DNA from 4 places in the Streptomyces sp. NPDC008121 genome. Region 2 is predicted to be linked to each of the others. Evidence: riboswitches for the same ligand, from Rfam matches in the RefSeq annotation. Region 2 holds a riboswitch; each other region holds the start of a gene.

Region 1 (5,240 bases), on a different contig from region 2:
AGAGCCGCCTTCTCGCACGGATGACGGCGGCGCCAGCGACTGCTGTGCGCCGCCGCGTCGATCGGCAGCATCGGCGACTACTCGTCGCCGGTCGCTGCCGCCGTCGACGGGGCTCCGGGAGCCCCGGCGCGGGCCTCACCCTGCTTGCGGCCCTTGCGCAGACCGAAGTAGTAGGCGAGGACACCGGCGCCGAGGGCCGCCTGCAGCGCGAACAGCGCCGACTCGACCTCGCCTGACGGCGGCTCGTAGAGCGGGCTGAACCACGGCTCGTAGTCGGGCGCGATCTCCGTGATCGCCACCTCCGCCTCGGCGTCGGCGCCGGCGAACGGCTCCTCCTTGTGGTCGCCGAGACCCAGCACCAGCGGGAACACGGCCAGTGCCGCGACGACGAGCAGCAGCAACGTGTTGATCTTCGCGTTACGGCTCATCAGACGTTCGCCTCCGCCTTCTCGGTCTTCCGGGCGCCCGGGAGGAGAATCCCGAGACGGGTCAGATCGCCCTTGCTGGACTGCGTCAGCAGCCGCATCACGAGCACCGTCAGCAGGCCCTCGCTGACCGCGAGCGGCAGCTGCGTGACGGCGAAGATGGAGCCGAACTTGGCGAGCGCGCCCATGACACCGCTGCCCGGGTCGGGGAAGGCTAGCGCGAGCTGCACGCTGGTGACGCAGTACGTGGAGAGGTCGGCGACGAAGGCGCCGAAGAAGACGCTCACCATCAGCGGGAGGTCGAACCGCCGCAGCAGGCGGTAGATCCCGTATCCGGCCCAGGGCCCGACGATCGCCATCGAGAAGGCGTTGGCGCCGAGCGTGGTGAGCCCGCCGTGGGCGAGGAGCAGCGCCTGGAACAGCAGGGTGATCGTGCCGAGCACCGCCATCACCGGCGGCCGGAACAGGATCGCCCCCAGCCCCGTGCCGGTGGGGTGCGAGCAACTGCCCGTCACCGAAGGAATCTTGAGGGCGGACAGGACGAAGGTGAACGCGCCGGACGCGCCCAGCAGCAGGGTGGACTCGGGGTTGGCCTTGACCTCGCGGGTCAGGGCACGGACGCCGTGGACGACGAAGGGAGCGGACGCGACGCCCCAGGCGACGGCGTGCACGGGCGGTAGATAGCCCTCGGCTATATGCATGATCGGGAGACCCTCTCCAGCACCTCGTGGATGGACAACGCACCTTGGCCGGTCTCCTGGCTGACGGGTCATGCCGTCGCGGCTCCGCCTTCCCACACCGCGACGGTCTCCCGAGGCGGTGCAGTGGCTCCCTCGAAGGGTTCTCCCCGAGGGGTGGAGCCGGACTTCCCGATCACAGTGGCGAGGGCCGCACCGGTTCCACACCGGTTTCCCGTACACCAAGGCGGTGTGACATTAGTGGGTTGACCAGGCGCATCACAACACGGAGGCTTCCGCGGACGGTGTGTGACGGGTCTCTCGCGCCCCCCGCTCACTCCTTTCGGTACGTGTACGCCTCCGCTGCCGCCGCCTCCACGGCGTCCAGGTCGCCGCCCGCGCTCGCCGTGACGAGGGCGGCGATCGCCCCCTCCACGAAGGGGGCGTCCACAAGCCGGGACCCCTCGGGCAGCTCGTCGCCCTCGGCGAGGAGCGCCTTGACCGTCAGCACGGCGCTGCCCAGGTCGACGAGGAGGGCGACACCGGCCCCCCGGTCGGCTTCCCGCGCCGCCTCGGCGATCAGCTCGGAGCTCGTACCGAGGCCGCCGCCGGGGTCACCGCCCGCGGCGACGATCGGCGCGGAGGGGCCGCCGCCCGCGAGTCCCCGGGCGAGTTCGGCGACGGCGGAGGCCACGGCGGCGCTGTGCGAGACGAGGACGATGCCGACCGGGCCGCCGGTCACGGGGCCACCTCCGTACGGGTGGTGCCGTTGCGACGGCGGGTCATGCGGCCACCTCCGCGAGGGCGGCGATCAGCAGGGCGGACGAGGTGGCGCCGGGGTCCTGATGCCCGATGGAGCGTTCGCCCAGGTAGCTGGCGCGGCCCTTGCGGGCCCGCAGCGGGACGGTCGCCAGCGCGCCCTGTTCGGCGGCCGCCGCGGCCGCCTCGAAGGACTCGCACAGCGCGTCGGCCGCCGGGACGAGCGCGTCCAGCATCGTCTTGTCGCCGACCTGCGCACCGCCCAGCTGGGCGACGGCGGCGACCCCGGCGGCCAGGGCCTCGGCGAAGGTCTCGCGGGTGACCGTCCCGGCGTCGCCGAGCGCCTTTCCGGTGCGGCGCAAAAGGGTTCCGTACAGCGGTCCGGAGGCCCCGCCGACGGTGGAGATCAGCCGGCGCCCGGCGGTGGTGAGCACCCCGCCCGGTGTCGGGGGAGGCTCCTTCTCCAGAACCTCCGTGACGGCGGCGAAGCCCCGCTTGAGGTTGGAGCCGTGGTCGGCGTCGCCGATGGCGGAGTCCAGTTCGGTGAGGCGGTCGGCCTCGCGGTCGACGGCGGCGGCGACGGCGGCCAGCCAGGCCCGGAAGAACGCGGCATCGAGCCCGTCGTCGGGACCGGGCGCCTCCGCTCCGGCCGGCCCACCGGGCACGTTCGCTCCGGCCTGCCCGCCGGGCGCGTTCGCTCCGGTCGGCCCACCGGGCACGTCTGCTCCGGCCGGCCCGCCGGGCGCGTTCGCTCCGGTCGGTCCCTCAGTCGCGGCCGGTCCGTCGGCTGCGGTCGGTTCGTTCACGTCGGGCACTCTCCTTCTCAGCGGCCCCAGCGCAGGGCGGGCGTCTGTACGGGTGCGTCCCACAGGCGTAGCAGTTCCTCGTCGGCCGCGCAGAGCGTCACCGAACAGCCGGCCATGTCGAGGGAGGTCACGTAGTTCCCGACGAGCGTGCGGGCGACCGGGATCCGCCGCTCGCCGAGGACCCGCTGGACCTCGGCGTTGAACCCGTACAGCTCCAGCAGCGGCGTCGCCCCCATGCCGTTGACCAGCGCGAGGACGGGGCCCGAGGGCCGCAGGTCGTCCAGGACGGCGTCGACGGCGAAGTCCGCGATCTCCCGCGAGGTCATCATCGCGCGCCGCTCGCGCCCCGGCTCGCCGTGGATGCCGATCCCCAACTCCAGCTCGCCCTCCGGCAGGGCGAAGGTGGGGCTGCCCTTGGCGGGCGTCGTACAGGCGCTCAGCGCCACGCCGAAGGAGCGCGACCGCTCGTTCACCCGCCGGGCGATCGCCTCGACCCGCTCCAGGGGCGCGCCCTCCTCGGCGGCGGCACCCGCGATCTTCTCCACGAACAGCGTGGCACCGGTGCCGCGCCGACCGGCGGTGTAGAGGCTGTCCGTCACGGCCACGTCGTCGTCGACGAGCACCTTGGCGACCTGGACGCCCTCGTCCTCGGCCAGCTCGGCGGCCATCTCGAAGTTGAGCACGTCGCCGGTGTAGTTCTTCACGACGAACAGCACACCCGCCCCGCTGTCGACCGCGGCGGCGGCCCGCACCATCTGGTCGGGCACCGGAGAGGTGAACACCTCCCCGGCACAAGCGGCCGCGAGCATCCCGGGCCCCACGAACCCGGCATGCAACGGCTCATGCCCCGACCCACCCCCGGACACCAACGCCACCTTGCCCTCGACGGGCGCGTCCCGCCGCAGGACGACACGGTTCTCCACGTCGACGGTCAGCTCGGGATGAGCGGCCGCCATTCCCCGCAGCGCGTCGGGGACCACGGTCTCCGGGACGTTGATCAGCATCCTCATGGATACCTCCTGGTGAGACTGGCAGGCATGTGTCTGAATTGGATTTTTGCAGGTCAGGCCAGTTGAGGCGGGTTATTGATCTCTGCGATTCATGGCGCCTGGCGGCGGTTTGGTGCGGTACTGATGCTGACCTGTTGCCGCCTTTCCTGGCTACCCGTCAGGGTGGGCTCGTACTGCGCGCTCTGCGCATGGGTGCATATGGCGCAATCATCGGTCCGGGGCGTGGGGTAGCGCACTGGTGGCCCATGTGTGGCGCCACGGCGACCTCCACGCTCCAGGTCGAGGCGGACGCGAAGGGCGGCCTGATCACCTGGGAGGTGAACGTCGACTCCACGGTCTGCCGGACCCCCCCCAGCACGCCGCCGGGGCGGCGAAAAGGGGATCTCCAGAAGGAGCCGCCCGGTGGCGTTGCCGTCGAGCCGGCCGACCACGGTCTCGGTCGGTCCCGCGGCGGGCTGACCAGCAGAATCCACCTGGCAGTCGAGCAGGGGCAGAAGCTGCTGGCGGTGGGGATCACGGCCGGTCAGCGGGGTATTTCCCCGCAGTTCGAATCGGTCCTGGAAGCGATCCGGGCCCCCCGGCTGGGCCTCGGGTGGCCGCGCAAGCGCCCGGACCGAGTGCGTGCCGATAAGGCGTACGACTCCCGTAGCAACCGGGCCTACCTGCGCAGACGCGGGATCAAGGCGACGATCCCAGTGCCCTCGGACCAGTTCCGAAACCGCCAGAAGCTCGGCTCCCGGGGCGGTTGGCCGCCGACGTTCGAAAAGACCGACTACAAGCAGCGGTATCCCGTCGAGTGCGGAATCAACCGTCGCAAGCGCCAACGTGCCGTGGCGAAAAGGTACGACAAACCTGCCGTCCGCTACGAGGCGACTGTATGGGTCGCAGTCCTCAACGAGCGGCTGTGACCAGCGGATTTGCAGTCGGTCTCAGTCTGTCGGCGCGGTCCCGGCACAGGCGTCGGCGATGGCCTGAGTGTCCCAATAGAACGGACGGCCCTCGGTGATCTGCCCGTCCTTGACCGTGATCGTTTGCAGGATTGGGAAGCTGAGTTCACGGCCGGTCGCACGAGCGCGAGCACGGATCTGAGTGAGCACGACCGCAGTCTCACCGGTGGCAAGAAACTCCTGCTCCACCATGTCGAACGTCTCCCACACCTGTCCCATCGTGAGGAAGAACTGCGTCATTCCTTTGTGCCCACGCCAAGTACCTCCGTATGGCAGAGCATCCGCCTGGTGCAGCTCGACATTCGACGCGAAGAAGGGGGCGAGCACGTCGAACGAAGCCTCGCCAGGGCCTCCGGCCGCCAGGTACTCGGCCTCAGCCGCATACATGCCGGTGAGGACTGTCACTGAGTCTGTAGTGGATGACATCGTCATGGCGCCAGCATGATCAGCAAAGGCGCATCCTGCTCGCGGAAATCAGACATCGTTGTGCGCCACGGTCAGCACTTTGGCAACACGCCCTAGCCGTCCGCCATCTCGTCGACTTCACCGATGCCGCAGTCACGAGGACGTGATCGCTGAGCAGGTGGCGGGCACCACGTCGCTGGCGGCCGGGGCG
Region 2 (5,240 bases):
TTCATCTTCTTCTTCCTGGCCGTCACGGTCATGGGCTTCCTCGCCTCGCGCTGGCGCAGGGCCGAGAACGAGCACAGCCTCGACGAGTGGGGCCTGGGCGGCCGCTCGTTCGGCACCTGGGTGACCTGGTTCCTGCTGGGCGGCGACCTCTACACCGCCTACACCTTCGTCGCCGTCCCGGCGGCGATCTACGCGGCAGGCGCGGCCGGCTTCTTCGCCGTGCCGTACACCATCCTGGTCTACCCGCTGATCTTCACCTTCCTGCCGCGCCTGTGGTCCGTCTCGCACAAGCACGGCTACGTCACCACCTCGGACTTCGTCCGCGGCCGGTTCGGCTCCAAGGGCCTGTCGCTGGCGGTCGCGCTGACCGGCATCCTCGCCACCATGCCGTACATCGCGCTCCAGCTCGTCGGCATCCAGGCCGTCCTGGACGTGATGGGCGTGGGCGGCGGCGAGACCACCCACTGGTTCATCAAGGACCTGCCGCTGCTGATCGCGTTCGGTGTCCTCGCGGCGTACACGTACTCCTCGGGTCTGCGCGCCCCGGCGCTCATCGCCTTCGTCAAGGACACCCTGATCTACATCGTCATCGCGGTGGCGATCATCTACATCCCGATCAAGCTCGGCGGCTTCGACGAGATCTTCGCCAAGGCCGGCGAGGCCTACGCGACGGTCAACCCGGCGACCGACAAGCCGCGCGGCGCGCTGGTGCCGGGCGAGATGGGCCAGTGGGGCTATGCCACGCTGGCGCTCGGGTCGGCGCTCGCGCTCTTCATGTACCCGCACTCGATCACGGCGACGCTCTCCTCGCGCAGCCGTGACGTCATCCGCCGCAACACCACGATCCTGCCGCTCTACTCCCTGATGCTGGGTCTGCTGGCGCTGCTCGGCTTCATGGCGATCGCGGCCGGGGTCAAGGTCAGCAACGGCCAGCTCGCCATCCCGCAGCTGTTCGAGAACATGTTCCCGGACTGGTTCGCGGGCGTGGCCTTCGCCGCGATCGGCATCGGCGCGCTGGTGCCGGCGGCGATCATGTCGATCGCCGCGGCCAACCTCTTCACCCGCAACATCTACAAGGACTTCCTGAAGCCGGACGCCACGCCGGAGCAGGAGACCAAGGTGTCCAAGCTGGTGTCCCTGCTGGTGAAGGTCGGCGCGCTGGCCTTCGTCCTCACCATGGACAAGACCGTCGCCATCAATTTCCAGCTCCTCGGCGGCATCTGGATCCTGCAGACCCTGCCGGCGCTGGTCGGCGGTCTGTTCACCCGCTGGTTCCACCGCTGGGCGCTGCTCGCCGGCTGGGCCGTCGGCATGGTGTACGGCACGGCGGCGGCGTACGGAGTGGCCAGCCCGACCCAGAAGCACTTCGGCGGCTCGTCCGCCGAGATCCCGGGCATCGGCGAGATCGGCTACATCGGTCTCACCGCCTTCGTGCTCAACGTCGTCGTCACCGTCGTCCTCACCTTCGTCCTGAGGGCGGTCAAGGCGCCGGACGGCATCGACGAGACCTCTCCGTCGGACTACACCGCGGACGCGGGCGACCCGGGGGTCGAGACCGAGCTTCCCAAGCTCGGCGCGAACACGCACTGACCGCTCGCTCCGGGGCGGAGGGGCTGAAAGGCGGACGCACCGGAGGAGGAGCGACACAACATGTGGGGGGTGCCGCAAGCGGCGCCCCCCACATGTATGCTCATCTCGCTGTCGCCGCAGGGGAATCCGGTGGAAATCCGGAACTGTCCCGCAACGGTGTGTTGGTGTGCTTTTGCGCTCACGCGAGTCCGAAGACCTGCCGACAGTGCGCCCGGTCCGTCCGTTCCGGGTGCCAGAGTCGTCCGGGCCTCGCGGAGTGGGCCGGTGGACACGGCGCGCGCCCGCGTGAAGGGGTGCCCCCTGCCGTCCGCCTCCCGCCGCCGCCCCCGGGCCGAGCGAGGGAGAGCCCCACGTGACCATCGCGCCAGCCGATCCGGCCACGGCGATCGAGAGCGACGGACCCGGCACCATGCTGCTGCGGACCCTGACCGACCTCACCGCCGATCTCCCCGACACCGACCCGGGCAAGGTCGCCGCCGCCGCGCTGCGCGGCCGCAACGCCTCCTCCGACGAGGCGGAGCTGCGGGAGCTGGCCACCGAGGCGGCCGCCGGTCTGATCGCCGAGGACCCGGCCTACTCCCGGCTCGCGGCCCGCCTGCTGACGATCACCATCGCCGACGAGGCCGCCGGCCAGGGCGCGATCACCTTCTCCTCCTCGGTGGCCGTCGGCCACCACGAGGGTCTGATCGCCGACCGCACGGCCGCGTTCGTCCGGCAGCACGCCGCCCGGCTGGACGCGCTGATCGACTCCGCCGCGGACGACCGCTTCGGCTACTTCGGCCTGCGCACGCTCTTCTCCCGCTACCTCCTGCGCCACCCGATCACCCGCAAGGTGATCGAGACCCCGCAGCACTTCATGCTCCGGGTGGCCTGCGGGCTCGCCGAGGACGACAGCGCCCGCGCGCTCGACGAGGTGGCGGCGCTCTACGGGCTGATGAGCCGGCTCGACTACCTCCCCTCCTCCCCCACGCTCTTCAACTCCGGCACCCGCCACCCGCAGATGTCGTCCTGCTATCTGCTGGACTCGCCGAAGGACGAGCTGGACTCCATCTACGACCGGTACCACCAGGTCGCCCGGCTCTCCAAGCACGCCGGCGGCATCGGCCTGTCGTACTCCCGCATCCGAGCCCGCGGCTCGCTGATCCGCGGCACCAACGGGCACTCCAACGGCATCGTGCCGTTCCTCAAGACGCTGGACGCCTCCGTCGCCGCCGTGAACCAGGGCGGGCGGCGCAAGGGCGCGGCCGCCGTCTACCTGGAGACCTGGCACGCGGACATCGAGGAGTTCCTGGAGCTACGCGACAACACCGGTGAGGACCAGCGGCGTACGCACAACCTCAACCTGGCGCACTGGATCCCGGACGAGTTCATGCGGCGGGTCAACGCCGACGCCCCGTGGTCGCTGTTCTCCCCCGCCGACGTGCCCGAGCTGGTCGACCTGTGGGGCGAGGAGTTCGACGCCGCCTACCGCGCCGCCGAGGCCAAGGGGCTGGCCCGCAAGACCATGCCGGCGCGCGAGCTGTACGGCCGGATGATGCGGACGCTGGCGCAGACCGGCAACGGCTGGATGACGTTCAAGGACGCCTCGAACCGGACCGCCAACCAGACGGCGGAGCCCGGCCACACGGTGCACTCCTCCAATCTCTGCACGGAGATCCTGGAGGTCACGGACGACGGCGAGACCGCGGTCTGCAACCTGGGCTCGGTCAACCTCGGCGCCTTCGTCGACCTGTCGACCGGCGACATCGACTGGGAGCGGCTGGACGCGACCGTCCGTACCGCCGTCACGTTCCTCGACCGGGTCGTCGACATCAACTTCTACCCGACCGAGCAGGCCGGGCGCTCCAACTCCCGCTGGCGGCCCGTCGGCCTGGGCGCGATGGGCCTCCAGGACGTCTTCTTCCAGCTGAAGCTGCCCTTCGACTCGCCCGAGGCCCGCGCGCTGTCGACGCGGATCGCCGAGCGGATCATGCTCGCGGCGTACGAGGCCTCCACCGACCTCGCCGAGCGCAACGGCCCGCTCCCGGCCTGGGAGAAGACCCGCGCCGCCCGGGGCGTCCTGCACCCCGACCACTACGACGTCGCGCTGACCTGGCCCGAGCGCTGGGCCGCGCTGCGCGAGCGGATCGCGGCGGTCGGCATGCGCAACAGCCTCCTCCTCGCCATCGCGCCGACGGCGACGATCGCGTCGATCGCGGGCGTGTACGAGTGCATCGAGCCGCAGGTCTCCAACCTCTTCAAGCGCGAGACGCTCTCCGGGGAGTTCCTCCAGGTCAACTCCTACCTCGTGGACGAGCTGAAGCGGCTCGGCGTGTGGGACGCGCAGACCCGTGAGGCGCTGCGCGAGGCCAACGGCTCGGTCGCCGACTTCGGCTGGGTGCCGGCCGAGGTGCGCGAGCTGTACCGCACGGCGTGGGAGATCCCGCAGCGCGGACTGATCGACATGGCGGCGGCCCGCACCCCGTTCCTGGACCAGTCGCAGTCCCTGAACCTGTTCCTGGAGACGCCGACGATCGGCAAGCTGTCGTCGATGTACGCGTACGCCTGGAAGCAGGGGCTGAAGACGACGTACTACCTGCGCTCCCGCCCGGCGACCCGGATCGCCCGCGCGGCCCGCGCCGCGACGCCCACCGCCGCCCCCATCCCCGTCCAGCAGGCCGCCGACCCCGACGCGGTCGCCTGCTCCCTGGAAAACCCCGAGTCCTGCGAGGCCTGCCAGTGATGAGCTCCCACGACCAGAAGAACCTCCTCGACCCGGGCTTCGAGCTGACGCTGCGTCCCATGCGCTACCCGGACTTCTACGAGCGCTACCGGGACGCGATCAAGAACACCTGGACGGTGGAGGAGGTCGACCTCCACTCCGACGTCGCCGACCTCGCCAAGCTGACGCCGGGCGAGCAGCACATGATCGGCCGGCTGGTGGCGTTCTTCGCGACCGGTGACTCGATCGTCGCCAACAACCTCGTGCTGACGCTGTACAAGCACATCAACTCGCCCGAGGCGCGGCTGTACCTCTCGCGCCAGCTGTTCGAGGAGGCCGTGCACGTCCAGTTCTATCTGACGCTGCTCGACACCTACCTCCCCGACCCGGACGACCGCGCCGCCGCGTTCGACGCCGTCGAGAACATCCCCTCCATCCGCGAGAAGGCGCAGTTCTGCTTCCGGTGGATGGACTCGGTCGAGAAGATGGACCGGCTGGAGACCCAGGCGGACCGCCGGCGGTTCCTGCTCAACCTCATCTGCTTCGCCGCCTGCATCGAGGGCCTGTTCTTCTACGGCGCCTTCGCCTACGTGTACTGGTTCCGGTCCCGCGGTCTGCTGCACGGTCTGGCCACCGGCACCAACTGGGTCTTCCGTGACGAGACGATGCACATGAACTTCGCCTTCGAGGTCGTGGACACCGTCCGCAAGGAGGAGCCGGAGCTGTTCGACGACGCCCTGCGTCAGCAGGTCACCGACATGCTGAAGGAGGCCGTGGAGGCGGAGCTGCAGTTCGGCCGCGACCTGTGCGGCGAGGGGCTGCCGGGCATGAACACCGAGTCGATGCGCGAGTACCTCCAGTGCGTCGCCGACCAGCGCCTCCAGCGCCTGGGCTTCGCCCCGGTCTACGGCTCCGAGAACCCGTTCGCGTTCATGGAGCTCCAGGGCGT
Region 3 (5,240 bases), on a different contig from region 2:
CCCGGGGCGAGTTCTCCATCGTGATCGCGGGGCTCGCCGTCACGGCGGGCATCGAGCCCGCGCTCGGCCCGCTCGCCACGGCGTACGTCCTCGTCCTGGTCATCCTCGGCCCGCTCACCGCCCGGTACACCGAACCGGTCGCCACCTACCTCACCGGGCGCCGGCGCACGAAGACAGCGGCGGACCCATCCGGACCCGCGCCGTCGACGGAGGGCCAGGACCCGGCGACCCGCCCGGATCCCGACCCGGCCGCCGGCTCCGCCCGGGTCGAGGAGTGGGAGCCCGTGGACGATTCCGGCTCCGTCGGCCGGTCCTGAGCGGCGGGCGCCCGCTTCGGCGAGCGGCGACCGGGTGCCCGAGCGGCTCGGCGATCGAGCGGTTGCGTGCTCACGGCCCGGAACCGCGGACATCGGTCCAGCGGTTCCGGGCCGTGGCGCTGCCAGGGCTCGCCGGCCTGAGGGTCAGCGCAGGACGGACGAGAAGTTGTCGAGCTGGATCCAGGTGACCTTGTTGGTCGCCTGCGGCCCGAAGACCGTGAGGACGCCCTGGGTGTTGGCCTCGACGCGGAGCGCGTTGATGCCCTGGCTGTTGTTGCGGGGGCAGACGCCCCGGGTCAGCTTCGGCGGGCGGATCGTCTCGGGCAGCGTGCCCAGCTGGGCGTCCGCGGTGAACGAGCAGGTGACCGTGCCCCGCAGCTGGAGGAACTCGGTGCCCGCGAGAGTTATGACCCGGGCCTGGAGCGGTGCGGCGGCCTCCGGCACCACACCGGGCGCCGGAACGACGGCCGTCCAGTCGACCAGGAGCCGGCACCCGTCCGACCCGTCGACCGCGGCGGCGGGCGCGGCGGTCAGCAGCGGGGCCGCGACGGCTGCGGCGGGGGCGGCCAGAGCCGCGCCGAGCAGGGAACGGCGGCTGGGAGTAGGGCGGTTCATGCGCGATCCTCCGGATCGGGTAGGGCGGGGCAGCGGCGGGGAGCGGGGCGGCGGACCGTGACGGCCCGGGCCCCGGCACGGGGCGGCGTCATCGCCAGGCGACCGAGACGCCGTCGAGATCGATCCAGGTGACGGCGTTGTCGCCAGTGGCGCCGTACGCCCAGAGCGCGCCGTGGACGTCCGCCTCGATCCGGCAGACGCAGCGGCCGTAGTAGTTGTTGCGCGGCACGTTCTGGCGGACCGGACGGGTGGGTCGCAGCCGGTGCGGCAGGGTGGCGACCCTGCTGTCCGCGGTCAGGCCGGGAGAACACGTCAGGGTGCCGCGCATCTGGAGGTAGGCGGTCCCGGCGATCGCGATCAGCCGCCCGCGCGGGCGCTCGGCGCCCGGGGTGACGCCCGCTTCCAGGGCGAGGTCCTCCCAGTCCGACAGCACCTGGATCCCGTCCACGGCGGGCTTCGTCGGATACCAGCCGATCGTGACGTCGCGCGCGAACTCGCTGCCGGGCGTGGTGTTGCTGAATCCGAAGAGCAGCCGGGTCTCCCGCGTCGCCGGGTCGACCTCGACGGCCAGCCCCTCGGGCTCCCGCCGCGTGAGGCCGTCGGCGCCGGTGACGACCTGCCGGTCGAGCCTGAGCCCCGTCGTCCACGAGTAGGACGTGAGGAAGGTGATGCCCGGGAACTCGCTGGGTACGGTCGGGTCCTCGCCCTTGTCGTACGGCGCCCACTGGTAGACGTACAGGACGTCCCCGAGGCTCGCGAAGCCCTGGAAGGTGAGCTTCGGCTCCAGCGGGTACGGCGAGGGCACGGCGGGGGTGACGTCCTCCCCGTCGGGCACGACGAACGTCGGGCCGGCCGGCGTCCAGTCGCCGGTGGCGGCACCGGCCGTGGCGTACCGGGTGAAGTGCCGGTCGCCGCCCTTGTGGTACATCACCGTCAGCAGGCCGTGCACCGGGTCGGTCGAGGGGCCGGTGCCGGAGGTGCTGCCGGGAGCGGTGAACTTCCGCTCCGCCGGGATGGTGGCGCCGTCGAGTACCTCCCCGTCGGCGAACCGGAACCGCGTGATCGCCTTGCCGAAGGTGGTGCCGCCGCCGGTGACGTGGAGCGGCCCGACCTCCGTCCAGACGTAGCTGTCGGCGCCGACCGGCTCCACGCCCATGGCGAGGCCGTGGCCGAAGCCCTTCAGCTGCATCGCCCCCGTGCGCACGCCGGTCCGCCGGTCGATGCGGTTGAGGTACATGTTGCCGGCCGGGGCCGTGGCCGAGCTCTCGACCTGGAGCACGAAGACGTGCCCGTTGACGGTGTCCGTCGCGATCGCCTGCGGCGCCGGGTTCTTCACCAGGTCGACGGTCTGGATCAGTCTGCCGGTCGGACCGGACAGATCGATGCCGTTGGTGTCTGTGTAAGCCATGTTCCCTCCCCTGGGTCCTCCCCGGACCCATGCCCGTCATGATCACACGCGTGTGCGAGTCGAGGGTCCGGGGGGCGCGGCCGCGAAGGGGAGACATCCCGAGGCAGGGGCGGGATCAGGCGTTACGGGGCGGGCTGTACGAGGTCAGGCGGTGCGGGATCAGGCGGTGCGGGTGAGCCGCCACACGTTGTCCACCCGCGTGCCCCGGCGGCCGTCGGGCGCGGTGAGGGCGCGTTCCACGCCCTCCAGCGTGTCCACCCGCCAGGGGTGCGGCAGGGCGAGCGCCGCGAGGACGCCGTCGAGGGTGGGGAACTCCGCGTCGAACGGGTACTCGTGCTTCTCCATCCAGGACGGCCACGCGGCGTGCATGGCGATGAGGAGCGTGCCGCCCGGGGCGACCGCGGCGGCGGCCGACCTGAGCACCCCGTCCTGGTCGAGCGGAACGGGCGACTGCAGGAACTGGGCGCTCACCAGGTCGAAGCCGCCCTCGGGGAAGGTCACTCCGAGGTCGTGCCGCTCGAAGGCGGTCCGGTCGGCGCAGCCGGCCTCCGCCACGTGGGCGGCCGCCCGTTCCAGGGCGGTCGCGGAGATGTCCACGCCGGTCACCCGCCACCCCCGCGAGGCCAGCCACAGGACGTCGCCGCCCTCGCCACAGCCCAGGTCCAGGGCCGTGCCCGGTGTCAGATCGGCGGCCTCCCGCACGAGGAGCGGGTTCGGTTCGCCGCTCCAGACACGGTCGCTCGTGCGGTAGCGCTCTTCCCAGAACTCGGCGGGATCGGTGGGCTTCGGGGTCGGCATCGAGGCTCCTTCGGGACGACTGCGCGGCGCCGGCGGCACCTGGGTCCAGACTCGCCACGGCCCCCCGGCGCGTCAAAGATGCTTGCCGTTTCGGCAACAAGGCGGCGCGGGACCGAGAGGGCGTCCTTTTGCGCCGGAGGCGCGGAACCGTAGGATCACCTGGTCATCACCGCGACGGGAGACAGGAAGCCGGTGCGAAACCGGCACGGTCCCGCCACTGTGACCGGGGAGTGCACCCGTCGAGACGCCACTGCGCGCACCGCGTGGGAAGGCTGGGGTGTACGCCGATCCGGGAGTCAGGAAACTGGCCTGTCGCGGGCCCGATCCGAGGAGCGCGGACTCCCCAGGAGGCTTTTCGTGTACCCCAGTACGTCCCGCATGCCCCGCACGCGCAGCATGCCCCGTCGCCGCCCCGTGCGCGCCGCCGCCCTGGCCCTCGCCCTGTCGGGGGTCCTGCTCACCGGCTGCGGCGCCTCCCCTCAGAGCGGCACCGCCCGGGAGGGCGGCGGCGCGAAGCCCGGTGCGTCCGCCGAGGGTTTCCCCCTCACCGTCGAGAACTGCGGCACGCGCACCACGTACGACAAGCCGCCCTCCCGGGTGGTGACCATCCATCAGCACCCGGCCGAGCTGATGCTGGCCCTCGGTCTGAAGGACCGGATCGTCGGCACGGCCTTCCCCGACTCGGCCGTACTGCCCGCCTTCCGCGAGGACTTCGCGGCGATCCCGGAGCTGGCGAAGAAGGAACCGTCCTTCGAGTCGGTCCTCAACGCGGAACCGGACTTCGTGTACGGCGGCTACGCCAGCGCGTTCGCCGAGAAGGAGGGCCGCTCCCGCAAGGCGTTCGCCGACGCCGGGATCGACACCTACCTCAACCGCGAGTACTGCGGGAAGAAGAAGGTGGCGATGACGGACACGTACGACGAGATCCGCGCCATCGGCTCCCTCTTCGGCGTCGAGGAGCGTGCCGACGCGCTGGTGGCCGACCTTCAGGGGCGCGTGGCAAAGACCGCGGCGACGGTGAAGGGGGCTCCCGCCCTCCCCGTCTTCGTGTACGACAGCGGCGACAAGTCGGCGTTCACCGCCGGAGGCAAGAGCCTCGGCACCGAGGTCATCCGCCTCGCCGGCGGCACCAACGTCTTCGCCGACCTCGACGACGTCTTCGGCGACGTCTCGTGGGAGCAGGTCGTCGCCCGTAAGCCGGAGGTCATCGCCATCTACGACTACGCGGGTGCGGGGAACGTCGAACAGAAGAAGAAGTTCCTGCTGGCGCAGCCGGCCCTCGCCGACGTGCCGGCCGTGAAGAACAAGCGCTTCGTGGTGCTGCCGCTGACGGCGACGCTGGTCGGTGTCCGCGCGCCGTACGCGGTCGAGGACCTCGCCCGCGGGCTGCACCCCGAGCGCTTCCGGTGACGGCACCGGCGAAAGCCGTGTCCGCCGCTCCCCCCGCCGGCTCCTCCGCCCGTCCGGCGGGCGCCGCCCGCGCGGCCGGTCCGGGCCGCCGCGCCTTCGCCCTCACCCTGGTCGTCCTCGGCGTGCTGCTCCTGGCGTCGATGACGGCGGGCATGGCCATCGGCTCGGTGCCGGTGCCCCCCGGCCAGGTGTGGGGCATCGTGACGCACGCCCTGACCGGAGACGGTTCCGAGCCCGCCTGGTCGCAGGCGCGGGAGACGATCGTGCTCGACGTGCGGGCGCCGCGGGTGCTGCTGGGCGCGGTGACGGGCGCCGGGCTCGCGGTGGTGGGCGCCGCGATGCAGGCGTTGGTACGCAACCCGCTCGCGGAGCCGTACCTGCTGGGCGTCTCCTCGGGCGCCTCCCTGGGCGCCGTCGCGGTGATCGTCTTCGGGGTGAGCCTCTTCGGGCCGGTGTCCCTGTCGGTCGCCGCGTTCGCCGGCGCCCTGCTGACGCTGCTGCTCGTCTACACGACGGCCCGGTCCGGCGGCCGCATCACCTCGGTGCGGCTGGTGCTGTCGGGCGTGGCGTTCGCCTCCGTCCTCACGGCGGTCATGGACGTCCTGCTGCTGACCAGCGACCGGGGCAACGAGGCCCGGGCGGTCCTTGCCTGGACCCTCGGGGGCCTCGGCGGTGTCCAGTGGGCCACCCTG
Region 4 (5,240 bases), on a different contig from region 2:
CCACCCGCACCGACTGCCCGGGGCCGCCGACGTCCCGCGCCACGACCACCGGCGTCTCCGGCGAACGGAGTTCCAGCAGCAGCTCCCGGGCGGCCGCCACCTGGTGCGTACGGGACTTCGACCCCGGGTTGTACAGCGCCAGCACCAGATCCGCCTCCGCCGCGGCGCGCAGCCGGCCGGCGATCACGTCCCACGGCTTGAGGCGGTCGGAGAGGGAGATCGTGGCGTAGTCGTGGCCGAGCGGGGCGCCGGCCGCCGCGGCGGCCGCGTTGGCGGCGGTCACCCCCGGCAGGACGCGCACGGGCACGTCGGCGTACCGCTCCTCGGACGCCACCTCCAGGACCGCCGTCGCCATGGCGAAGACGCCCGGGTCGCCGCCCGAGACGACCGCGACCCGCCGGCCGCGCCGGGCCAGGTCCAGGGCGAACTCGGCCCGCTCGGACTCGACCTTGTTGTCGGAGCCGTGGCGCCGCTGACCGGGCCGCAGGGCCGGCACCCGGTCGAGGTAGGTGGTGTAGCCGACCAGGTCGTCGGCGTTGACCAGGGCACCGCGGGACTCCGGCGTCAGCCACGGCGCGCCCGCCGGGCCGGTGCCGACGACGACGACCTCGCCGCGCTCCCGGGCCTCGGGCGCCACCGCGTCGATACGGGAGGGCAGCACGGCCACCGAGAAGTACGGCACCGTCGCCGCGTCCACCCCGGCCAGTGCCTCGGTCCGCTCGCCGGCCATGAACGCCCGCTCCACATAGCGCGCGTCGTCCAGCCGCCCGGCCCGCTCCAGGGCGCGCCGCACGGTCGGGAACGTCCGGCCCAGCTTCATCACGACCGCCGAGTCGGTGCCCGCGAGCCGGGCCGTCAGCTCGTCCTCCGGCAGCGTGCCGGGGATGATCGTCAGGACCTCCTCGGCCTCGCACAGCGGCTCCCCCAGCCGCGCGGCGGCCGCGCTCACCGAGGTCACACCGGGGATGACGGTCGTGTCGTAGCGGTGCGCGAGACGCTTGTGCATGTGCTGGTACGAGCCGTAGAAGAGCGGGTCGCCCTCGGCGAGGACGGCGACCGTGCGGCCCGCGTCCAGATGGGCGGCGAGCCGGGCCGCCGCCTCCTCGTAGAAGTCGTCCAGCGCGCCCCGGTAGCCGCCGGGGTGGTCGGTGGTCTCCACCGTGAGCGGGTACATCAGCCGCTCCTCGACGTGGTCCTCGCGGATGTGCGCGGCGGCGATGGAGCGGGCGATGGACCGGCCGTGGCGGGCCGAGTGGTAGGCGATCACGTCGGCGGCCTCGATGGCCTTCACGGCGGCGACGGTCATCAGGTCAGGGTCGCCGGGGCCGAGGCCGACTCCGTACAGGGTGCCGCTCATGCCTGGATCTCCGCCTCGGTCGCGATCGCGTTGACGGCGGCGGCCGCCATGGCGCTGCCGCCGCGCCGCCCCCGGACGACGAGGTAGTCGAGGCCGAGCTCCCGGCCCCGCTCCGCCAGGGCGTCCTTGGACTCGGCGGCGCCGATGAAGCCGACCGGTATGCCGAGGACGGCCGCCGGGCGGCCGGCGCCCCGCTCGATCATCTCCAGGAGGCGGAAGAGCGCGGTGGGGGCGTTGCCGATGGCGACGACCGAGCCTTCGAGGCGGTCGCGCCACAGCTCCAGGGCGGCGGCGCTGCGGGTCGTGCCGAGTTCGGCGGCGAGGGCGGGCACCGAGGGGTCGGAGAGGGTGCAGACGACGTCGTTGCCGGCGGGCAGCCGCTTGCGGGTCACCCCGCTGGCGACCATCTGCGCGTCGCAGAGGATCGGCGCGCCGGCGCGCAGGGCGGCGCGGGCGCGGGAGACGACCTCGGGCGAGTGGGCGAGGTCCCGGACGAGGTCGACCATGCCGCAGGCGTGGATCATCCGGACCGCGACCTGGCCGACGTCGGCGGGCAGACCCGCGAGATCCGCTTCGGCGCGGATCGTGGCAAAGGACTGGCGGTAGATCTCCGCGCCGTCCTTCTCGTAGTCGAACATCGTGTTGCTCTCGCTCATCTCGTGGTGGGTGTACGGGCTGTCGCCACAGCGGCCGCCAGTTGCGTTCGGGGGGTGGGGACGCCGTCGACCTCGTACGTACCGTCGCCGGTGGCGACCACGTCCACCCAGCTCCCCTTCGGATGGCCGCAGCGCCGTGCGCAGCCGGAGAAGTGGACGGGCAGCCGGCGGGGCGGGGGGCCGCCGTCGTCGGTGGGTCCGGGGCCGCCGGCGCGGCCGGGGGTGGCGTCCGCCCGGACGTCGGCGAGGGACCGGGCGCAGCCGGGCCGCCCGGTGCAGGCGCCGACGCCGAGCCAGGGGGAGTCGTCGCGGGTGATCAGTCCGGCTTCGGCGAGGGCGTCCCGCCGCGCCTCGGCGGCCGTACGGTCGGCGAGGCCGGTCACGACGGCGCCGCGCCACGGGGTGAGCCGCAGTTCGCCGCCGCCGTCGCCGGGGGCGAGGGCGCGCAACTGGGCGGAGGTGAGGCGGCCGAGCGGCAGGGCGACGGAGACGGCGTGCCGGCCGGTCGCCGGGTGGGCGAGCACGCCGGGGAGCGGGCCCTGCCCGCTCGGATCCGGGCACGCGCCCGGGGTGTCCGGTGCGGCCGGGACGCCCGCGCGGGCCAGCGCGCCCGCGAGGTCCGGCCGGACGGCCCCGGGCAGCTCGTGGACGCGCCAGGCCCCGGTCCCGGCCGTGCGGGCGGCGGCGAGGAAGGCGTCGGCGGCCGCGAGGGCGGCGCGCGGCGCGTCGGCGGCGGCGACCCGGAACACCTGGCGACCGACCCGCAGGAGCGCGCCGCCCGCGCGCTCCGGGTCGTACCCGTGCTCCGGGTCGTCCGCGTGCTTCGGGTCGTGTCCGTGCTCAGGGTCGTCCGTGTGCTCCGGGCCGTGTCCGTGCTCCGGCGGAGCGGGCGGGCGGACGGCCCCGGCCGTCGCAGCGACCCCCGGCGCCCCCGCCCCCGTTGAGAACAACGTCACATCCGCGCCCAGCCCGCCGACGTCTCCCCGCCCGTCGTCGAAGGCGAAGAGGAAACGGCCGGAAAGCGCTGCCGTCCACGCCCGCGCGCAGAGCAGCGCGTCCAGCTCGCGCGCCCACAACCGCGCGTCCCCGCAACCGTTTCCGTCGATCCCCGCCAGCGGCGAGACCACGATGTTCCGGACGCGTTCGTGGGTGGCGGAGGGCAGCAGTCCGGCCGGGGCGAGCAGCCCCGCGAGGTCGGCCCCGCAGCCCTCGCCGAGGCCGCGCAGCTCCACGTTGCCCCGCGAGGTGACGCTGATCCGCCCGTCGCCCAGCTCCTCCGCCGCCACGGCCAGGGACTCGACCTGACGTACTGTCAACGCGCCTGCGGGCAGCCGCAGTCGGGCCAGGCGCCCGTCGTCGGCGGGGTGCAGGCGCAGCGCCCCCGGGCAGGCGTCGCCACGGTCCCGTATGACGGGTTCGCCCTGGTTGGGCGTGGTGGGTGGGGTGGGCGGCATGGCGGCGAGCATACCCACGTGGTCGCGGGCGACCCTTCGGGCCGCCGCGGGCAGGATCTACTATGCAGACGGCATGGGGTCCCAGGACCCCGGGGAGGAAGCCCGGTGAGAATCCGGCGCGGTCCCGCCACTGTGAGCCCGCCCCGGGAACGGGGGCCGGGTGAGTCAGGAACTCCCGCCGTCCACACGACCACCCGGGGCGCGGACAACCCCGAGGAAGGCCTGCGCTCGCATGCGAATTCTGTTGCTGTCGCACTCCGACACCGACCTGCTCAGCGCCCGCGCGGCCGGCGGTCCGGTCGGGTACCGGTTCGCCAACCCCTCCCGCCTCGCCCCCGGGGACCTTCCCGGGCTGCTCGACGGCGCCGACCTCGTCGTCGTCCGCCTCCTCGGCGGCCTGCGCGCCTGGGAGGACGGCCTGCAGACGCTGCGGGCGACGGAGAAGCCGCTGGTCGTGCTCTCCGGCGAACAGGCCCCGGACGCCCAGCTGATGGAGAGCTCCACGGTCCCCGTCGGCGTCGCCACCGAGGCCCACGCCTACCTCGCGCACGGCGGCCCGGCCAACCTGGAGCAGCTCGCCCGGTTCCTCTCCGACACCGTGCTGCTCACCGGCCACGGTTTCGAGGCCCCGGCCGCCGCCCCCACCTGGGGCCCCCTGGAGCGCGAGCCGAGGCGGACCGACGGCCCGACGGTCGCCGTGCTCTACTACCGCGCCCACCACATGAGCGGGAACACCGCCTTCGTCGACTCCCTCTGCGAGGCGATCGAGGACGCCGGCGCCCGCGCGCTGCCGCTGTACGTCGCCTCGCTGCGGGCCCCCGAGCCCGAGCTGATCGAGACGCTCAGGGGCGCCGACGCGATCGTCACCACCGTCCTCGCGGCGGGCGGCACCAAGCCCGCCGAGGCGCAGGCCGCAGAAATGGGGGTGTCGCGAAGCGACTCGGACAAGGGTGGTGGTGGGCGACGGGCGGGCGAAGAGGCGTGGGACGCGGGGGCGCTCGCCGCCCTCGACGTACCGATCCTCCAGGCGCTCTGCCTCACCGGTTCGCGTGCCGCCTGGGAGGAGAACGACGAGGGGCTCTCGCCGCTGGACGCCGCCAGCCAGGTCGCGGTGCCCGAGTTCGACGGCCGGCTGATCACCGTCCCGTTCTCCTTCAAGGAGATCGACGAGGACGGCCTCCCGGCCTATGTCGCGGACACCGAGCGCGCCGCCCGCGTCGCCGGGATCGCCGTGCGCCACTCCCGCCTGCGGCACATCCCGAACGCCGGGAAGAAGCTCGCCCTGGTCCTCTCCGCGTACCCGACGAAGCACTCCCGGATCGGCAACGCGGTCGGCCTCGACACCCCCGCCTCCGCCGTCGCGCTCCTGCGCCGCCTGCGCGAGGAGGGGTACGACTTCGGCCCCGTCGAGGAGATCCCGGGCCTGGTCTCCGGCGACGGCGACGAGCTGATCTACGCCCTGATCGAGGCCGGCGGCCACGACCAGGACTGGCTGACCGAGGAGCAGCTGGCCCGCAACCCGGTCCGCATCCCGGCGGCCGACTACAAGCGCTGGTACGCCACCCTCCCCGAGGAGCTGCGCCGCCACGTCGAGGAGCACTGGGGCCCGGCGCCCGGCGAGATGTTCCTCGACCGTTCGCGGAACCCGGAGGGCGACATCGTCCTCGCCGCCCTGCGGCGCGGGAACCTGCTGATCCTCATCCAGCCGCCGCGCGGCTTCGGCGAGAACCCGATCGCGATCTACCACGACCCCGATCTCCCGCCGTCCCACCA

What was found. Region 2 has a riboswitch for cobalamin ahead of ACFZBD_RS12405 (ribonucleoside-diphosphate reductase subunit alpha). Riboswitches for the same ligand answer to the same signal wherever they lie in the genome.
Region 1: linked by a shared signal. The riboswitch ahead of ACFZBD_RS08280 (energy-coupling factor ABC transporter permease) and the one ahead of ACFZBD_RS12405 (ribonucleoside-diphosphate reductase subunit alpha) in region 2 are both predicted to bind cobalamin.
Region 3: linked by a shared signal. The riboswitch ahead of ACFZBD_RS06990 (ABC transporter substrate-binding protein) and the one ahead of ACFZBD_RS12405 (ribonucleoside-diphosphate reductase subunit alpha) in region 2 are both predicted to bind cobalamin.
Region 4: linked by a shared signal. The riboswitch ahead of cobN (cobaltochelatase subunit CobN) and the one ahead of ACFZBD_RS12405 (ribonucleoside-diphosphate reductase subunit alpha) in region 2 are both predicted to bind cobalamin.

What each region holds. Positions count from the first base shown of each region.
Region 1 covers NZ_JBIBHT010000002.1:615,231-620,470, reverse strand. Annotated here, with positions in the region: gene cbiQ (cobalt ECF transporter T component CbiQ) at 1-71, opposite strand, end outside; gene ACFZBD_RS08285 (energy-coupling factor ABC transporter substrate-binding protein) at 78-428, opposite strand; gene ACFZBD_RS08280 (energy-coupling factor ABC transporter permease) at 428-1,126, opposite strand; cobalamin riboswitch at 1,155-1,364, opposite strand; gene ACFZBD_RS08275 (PTS-dependent dihydroxyacetone kinase phosphotransferase subunit DhaM) at 1,437-1,844, opposite strand; gene dhaL (dihydroxyacetone kinase subunit DhaL) at 1,885-2,526, opposite strand; gene dhaK (dihydroxyacetone kinase subunit DhaK) at 2,685-3,677, opposite strand; gene ACFZBD_RS08260 (transposase) at 3,923-4,585, shown strand; gene ACFZBD_RS08255 (nuclear transport factor 2 family protein) at 4,607-5,056, opposite strand.
Region 2 covers NZ_JBIBHT010000003.1:523,036-528,275, forward strand. Annotated here, with positions in the region: gene mctP (monocarboxylate uptake permease MctP) at 1-1,590, shown strand, start outside; cobalamin riboswitch at 1,650-1,809, shown strand; gene ACFZBD_RS12405 (ribonucleoside-diphosphate reductase subunit alpha) at 1,943-4,312, shown strand; gene ACFZBD_RS12410 (ribonucleotide-diphosphate reductase subunit beta) at 4,312-5,240, shown strand, end outside.
Region 3 covers NZ_JBIBHT010000002.1:299,460-304,699, forward strand. Annotated here, with positions in the region: gene ACFZBD_RS06970 (cation:proton antiporter) at 1-317, shown strand, start outside; gene ACFZBD_RS06975 (hypothetical protein) at 462-932, opposite strand; gene ACFZBD_RS06980 (hypothetical protein) at 1,021-2,340, opposite strand; gene ACFZBD_RS06985 (methyltransferase domain-containing protein) at 2,500-3,138, opposite strand; cobalamin riboswitch at 3,282-3,466, shown strand; gene ACFZBD_RS06990 (ABC transporter substrate-binding protein) at 3,517-4,548, shown strand; gene ACFZBD_RS06995 (iron chelate uptake ABC transporter family permease subunit) at 4,566-5,240, shown strand, end outside.
Region 4 covers NZ_JBIBHT010000004.1:379,023-384,262, forward strand. Annotated here, with positions in the region: gene cobJ (precorrin-3B C(17)-methyltransferase) at 1-1,357, opposite strand, end outside; gene ACFZBD_RS16045 (precorrin-8X methylmutase) at 1,354-2,013, opposite strand; gene ACFZBD_RS16050 (cobalamin biosynthesis protein CobG) at 2,010-3,479, opposite strand; cobalamin riboswitch at 3,526-3,661, shown strand; gene cobN (cobaltochelatase subunit CobN) at 3,700-5,240, shown strand, end outside.